Methanothermobacter thermautotrophicus str. Delta H: one gene and its partner. The protein of the gene in region 1 binds, or shares a complex with, the protein of each later gene. Links are inferred from orthologs where the notes say so. Each region holds a gene or a part of one and is shown on either strand. Other genes may lie near its edges.

Region 1 (2,945 bases):
TGGTCTCCATGTCCTCCATGTACATTGTGATGGCCTCATCCAGGGGAGATTCTGATTTCATCACACGGTCAACGGCCCAGAACAGGTTCACTGCTGTTGGTCTAGATGCCTTTATTTCCTCTGCTGCCACCTCAACATCCTCACCGGCGAGTTCCGCCATTGCAACCCCGAATGCTGCTGTAACCCCTATTGCCGGTGCACCCCTGACAACCATGTTCTTTATGGCATATATAACGTCCCTGTAGTCCCTGCAGCGGAAGTACTCGAGGGAGTCAGGTAGCTTGCGCTGGTCGATGAGGACCAGCTCTCCATCCTTCCATTCAATGGTCTTCATGTTCATCTATCCATGGTCAGTAGTGGCTTGCTGGTGTCATGTCAAGGTGTTTATCAGCTTCTTTCTTCCCGGGGATTCCGTAGGCGTCTGCCCTGCACTGTGTACATGCCCTGAACACTGGTATTATCTTTTCAACTTCGTTGCGGACCCTCTCGATCTGTTCACATGTTGGTCTCGGGTAGTCCTTCATCTCGCCCATGGGGATGAGTGGTATTATGTTCATGAGGGACGCTCCCCTCTTTTTAACCTCCCTTGCAATGTCAACTATGTGTTCATCGTTGAGTCCGGGTATGAGGACGCTGTTGACCTTTACAATTATCCCCCTCTCAGCGAGCTTCTCAATACCCTCCAGCTGGTTCCTTGAGAGAACTTCAAATGCCTCCCTTCCATGGTAGACCTTATCCTTGTAGACGACGAAGGAGTATATCTTCTCCCCTATCTCGGGGTCCACTGCGTTCACGGTGACGGTGACGGTGTTAATCCCAAGTTCTGCGAGTTCATCTGCCCTGTCCGGTAGGAGAAGTCCGTTGGTGCTCATACATTTAAGGAGGTCCGGGAATTTCTTGCTGGCCTTTTTGAAGAACTCGAATGTCTCCTCATTGGCCAGAGCGTCTCCTGGACCGGCCACACCAATTACACTTATTGGCATCTCCTCCTTAACCTTTTCCACGTGTTTTATGGCATCATCAGCTGTCATGAGCCTTCCTGTAACCCCAGGCCGTCTTTCACATTCATTTATGTCCCTGGTGCAGAATTTACAGTGAATGTTGCAGCGGGGTGCTATTGGAACATGTACCCTTCCAACCCTGTCATGCAGTTTCTCGTTAAAGCATGGGTGGGCCTTTGTTATGTGTGCAAATCTTGTCTGTCTCTGATCTGGCATTTCTTCACCTCATCCCGTCAATTATCTCCTTCGCCTTCAGGACCCATTCATCCCTGAGTACCTCATCGGTGCATACGAGGGCTATCAGGTTGTCCTCAGATAGATCCCTTATAACCCGGAATCCCTCGGGTATTATCCTGAAGATTGCATCGTATACCCTCTTCTTGAGGTTGAGTGAGGGGTCATGGACCGTCATTCCTGTGATACCCGAGACCGGGTCCTCAATTATCACCTCAAACCTCGAGGGCTGGCGGACCCTGCCCCTTCCCTGTGTTTCCCATAACCTTTCAAGTAGCTGTGGGAGGTAGGTCTCATCCTTTATCCTTAGATGAATGGAACCCGTGGCCTTATCAACCTCCATTTCAGCCATATCCTCAAGGTGAATGGGTTCGGATGTTTTCTGTGTCTTAACAGCTATTATGAAAACCGGTTCCCTTGGATCAACCCATATCCTCAGGTCATCTATGGCCCTTGAAAGCTGCAGGTCCTGGAGAACCTGCCTGGTGATTATGTCGTACACCGCTGCCCCGCGGGGGTCATAGCATTCTATCTGTATCCCCATATTAACCCTCACCGGCCTTCTTCATCCCTGAAACAAGGAGCGCCGCTCCCACTGCACCGATGTGCTGTGAGTATGGGGGCACTATGACATCTATACCTCCAAGGATGTCGCTGACTGCCTTGACAAGGCCCTCTATAAGTGATGTTCCTCCAACCTGTATGAGGGGCTCCCTGACATCTATTTCCTGAAGCTGTTGCTCGTAGACCTGTTCAGCCACAGAGTGACATGCTGCCGCTGCTGCATCCTCGCGGGAGGTCCCTGCTGCCAGGGCTGTGACAAGGTCCTGTATACCGAAGACTATGCAGTAGCTGTTCAGAAGGGCCTTCCTGTAAGTGCCCTTGAGGGCGAGGCTTCCGAGCTCATCTATCTCCACGCCGAGTCTCCTGGCGGTTATCTCAAGGAAACGGCCGGAGGCACCGGCACAGATACCCCCCATGGTGAAGTTGTCTGGTATGCCATCGTTGACCGTGATGACCTTGTTGTCCATACCACCTATGTCCAGCACCGTTGCCTCTCCCTTCTGGTGGTCTGCCAGGAACACCGCACCCTTGGAGTTGACGCTCAGCTCCTCCTGGATTAGGTCCGCCCCGTAGTGCTTCCCTATTGTGAGTCTACCGTATCCTGTGACACCCATTCCATCAATATCCTCAAGTTTGTAGCCGGTCCCTGAGAGTGCCTCCTCTATGCCCTTCTCTGCTGAACCTATGACATCGGTTGTTGGCAGCCACCCGGTACCTATGACCTCATTATCCTCCATGAGTACAACCTTGGTTGTTGTTGATCCTGAGTCGATACCCAGGGTGAGGCCCTCCTGTTTCTCCCTTGCCAGTATGCTCTTCCTTGCGACTATGGTGGCCAGGGCCTCCATACGTATGAACAGTTCATCTGCCTTGGTCCTCTCTGTGAATGAGTAGGTTACCACTGGCAGTCTGGTGTTCTGCTGGATGAACCTCCTGAGCTCATTCCTTACAAGGGCGCCCTCGGCACATCTGAAGCAAGTTGCTATGAAGACTGCGTCGGCATCTGTTTTACCCTCCACTAGGGACATTGCCCTGGCTATCATCAGTTTTATGCTTGAGCTGGCACAGTTGAACCCGAACTTTTCATAGGCCTCATCTATGTAGTCGAGGTCAGCCTCGGGGATCACTATCTCCGCCCCGAAGGTT
Region 2 (2,941 bases), 620 kb from region 1 along the record:
CCTCTACTTCATCTGAAAGTTCCCTTGCAGCCTCAGCTACCGCATCGAGGTTGTTGAGGCACCCCACAAGGGCATCTGACTTAACGGATTCAAGGATCCTTGTGCCGTTACTGGTGGTTAGCACCAGCACATCTCCCCTGTAATTCTTAACTTCAAGGGGGGAATTTGCTATGAATCCTGGGAGCGTCTCACCTCCACGTTCACCGGCAACGAGGTAGCCCTTCCTTGAGTACTCCATGGCCTCTTCAATGTCAGCGACAGGGATCACCTCCCTGAACCGGTCAAGGGCTGCTGTGATGGTTGCACTTGCCCTGAGGAGATCCACCATTATGCACAGTCCACTGCCTTCCGGTCTTTCAAAGCTTAGCCTTATTCTCATTGCCACACCTTCAGTTCATCAGCACACCTTATAAATAATAATTATAGAGAAATTTATTGATGAGATATATAGGCTTGTGGGTGAATTCATGAGGATCGTCACAACACCCATGTGTGAGGGGATACTGAGGATTGCAGGTGTCAGGGGATACCGGGTTAGCAGGAACCCTGAGGACGAGGATGCAGATGTTGCCTTCGTACTCTCTGAGACACCCCTGGAGGGGGCCATTAAACTTAAACTCAACACATTCCCCCAGATAAGGGAGGCGGTGGGCACTGTCTTTAAGACAATCCATGAAAGGGACCCTGAGAGTCTCAAGTATTCATCAACCAGTGAGATTGACTTTGAGGTCTGCTCTCCATGGTGGCATGACCCCTCACGGCTCAGGGAGAGGAACAGCAAAATAAAAGTAAGGGTTTATTCAAATTTCTTAAGGGAGATCGTGGAGGACATGGGCTTCAGCGTGGTTGATGGGGATGCTGACTTCACTGTATGTCCTGACTACATGGAACTTGACTATATAAGGGTGCCCTCACACAGGAACCTCCCCCTGGACCCTGTTAAGAGGGCTCTATTCAGGTACAGGTATCTGGAGAGGAAACTATGTATGAAACCTTAACGTATCAGGGCGGTGTGCATCGCCATGAGGAGATGAAGGAACTTATTGAGGACCTGGGGGGCTTTGTGCTCCAGGAGAACATGCTTCAGATGGACCTGATACTCACCCTGGCGGTACCAATAGATGATGTGGATAAGGTCAGGGAGAAGGCCAGGGAGCTCCTGGGGAAGATCAAGGTGGCCCCCATGGCAGGTACCGAGATAGCCATTGTCTCCCCGACCCTGGCAAGGCACCACCTTCCCCACTCTGCATGTGACATATCAGAGTACCTCAGGAGGTACGGTGCCAAGGATAACATGATAGGACTCGCCCGTGGCGCGGGTAAGGGCATTTCAAGAATATCTGAGGATGAGAAGAGGCTCATAGAGGAGCATGACCTCGCAGTGTTCGCCCTGGGGAGTTTTGAGCAGTGCATAAAGGATAAGGTCCACCTCTTCAGTGACATAAAGATCCCGGTGGTTGTCACCGGCTCCCCCGACGAGATTGACCTCAGGGATCTTCCAGGTGCAGACGCCTACGTTGGAGGACTTGGAAGAATACCCAGGAGGCTGAAGAGGGGAGAGGATATACGAGCGTTAAGGAAGCTTGTGGAGGTTGTTGAGGGACTCCTTGATAAGAGAAGTCGCGATATGGCTGCTGATCCACCTCTGGTCCCATCCATACTTGTGAAGAGCGAGATAGAGAACCAGGTACCTGCCATAAAGGAGGTGTACTCACCGACACCTGTCACCAGTCAGCTTGATGGTGTCCGTGTCAAACTCAACTATGACCGCTACCATGAGGAGATAGCCGACGTGAGGGTATCTGATTACCGGCTGGGGGATATCTCCGAGATCAGGAAGTCCATGATGTATGACTACATCCTGGTGAAGCTCCTCCCTGAGAGTTCAGTGATTCAGTGATTCAGTGATTCAGTGATTCAATGAATACCGGGCGATTCAGCCATGGTTTCAATGGTTCAGTGATTCCATGAAGAGGGAGATCCAGGTCTCTGTTTTCCTCACCTTCATCACACTTGCCTATTACCTTCTAAACAGCCTTGCTCTGGAATTTCTTGGGTTGGGGTTTATCAGCATCCCCCTGACCATCCTTCTCCCGGCATCAATCCTTTTTGAGAGGGAGAGACCGAACCCCATTTCCAGGGTCACCTACATTTTTTCAATGCTGTGGCTGGTCTTTCTGATCTATCTCCTCACGGGCTGGGCCCTAGTTCAGTTTATATGGTTCTTCCTGGATCTTCCATGCTTGAAGATCCTGGCTGTATCATTGGCTGCACTCAGTGTCTCATATGGTGTATTCAGGGCCAGAAAAATTGAGGTTAAGCGTGTTGAGATTCCCTTTCCTGTTGAGGAGAGCTTGAGGTTCGTCCAGCTATCAGACATTCACCTGGGAACGGTACGATCTGCTGGTTTCCTTAAAGAGGTATCCGAGGCTGTCAGGAGGGTTGAAGCGGCAGCGGTTTTAATAACAGGGGACCTTCTGGATGGTTCAAGGCCTGTGGATTCCAGCATTATATCATCCCTTGAAACAGGAGCACCGATATTTTTTGTTTCGGGTAATCATGATACCTATTCGGGTGACTTCAGATCAACTGTTTCTGATGCAGGCATAATGTGTATTGATCAGTCTGTCATCGAATTTGAGGGTATACAGATAATAGGTGTTGGTTATTCTATGGAGAGGCATTCGCTCCCGGCCATACTCGACTTACTTGAATTTGATGAGGATAGGCCAGTGTTGCTCCTCCATCATCTGCCGGTGGACTGGGAGGATGCCAGGGAGCGTGGTGTTGACCTTCAGCTTTCTGGTCACACCCACGGCGGACAGTTCTACCCCTTCAACATCATCGTGGGACTGATGTTCCCATTTCTGAGGGGACTTTATTCTGATTCAGGGGGGTTCCTCTATGTTTCGGAGGGCACAGGTACATGGGGTCCACCTGT

What was found. Proteins that work in one complex are often made in the same cells at the same time.
Region 2: the proteins of MTH_RS08960 (region 1) and MTH_RS05610 are in contact, whole or in part, in a cryo-EM structure (PDB 9H1L), measured with the Methanococcus maripaludis proteins. The link is inferred for Methanothermobacter thermautotrophicus str. Delta H from one-to-one orthologs. Residues at the interface, in WP_104837391.1 of Methanococcus maripaludis: Cys8, Asp10, Ala12, Gly13, Ile16, Tyr17, Arg19, Ile20, Thr23, Cys41, Gln43, Asp44, Pro46, Phe48, Asp134, Asn137, Arg138, Val139, Phe140, Pro141, Glu142, Gly143, Arg145, Glu161, Lys162; in WP_011170365.1 of Methanococcus maripaludis: Ser79, Ser81, Arg82, His83, His84, Ala112, Gly113, Lys114, Asn115, Ile116, Asn139, Phe140, Glu141, Ser142, Cys143, Gly162, Pro163, Arg178, Arg179, Ala180, Gln181.

Annotation. Positions count from the first base shown.
Region 1 is NC_000916.1:1,704,560-1,707,504, reverse strand. It holds MTH_RS08960 (methanogenesis marker 17 protein), read right to left. Parts: upstream 1,780-2,945; coding sequence 1,222-1,779; downstream 1-1,221. Other genes in the region: MTH_RS08955 (methanogenesis marker 15 protein), read right to left, coding at 1,781-2,945; nifB (FeMo cofactor biosynthesis protein NifB), read right to left, coding at 351-1,217; mtnA (S-methyl-5-thioribose-1-phosphate isomerase), read right to left, coding at 1-334.
Region 2 is NC_000916.1:1,084,215-1,087,155, reverse strand. It holds MTH_RS05610 (methanogenesis marker 7 protein), read left to right. Parts: upstream 1-982; coding sequence 983-1,900; downstream 1,901-2,941. Other genes in the region: MTH_RS05605 (metallophosphoesterase), read left to right, coding at 1,968-2,941; MTH_RS05615 (hypothetical protein), read left to right, coding at 468-998; comB (2-phosphosulfolactate phosphatase), read right to left, coding at 1-379.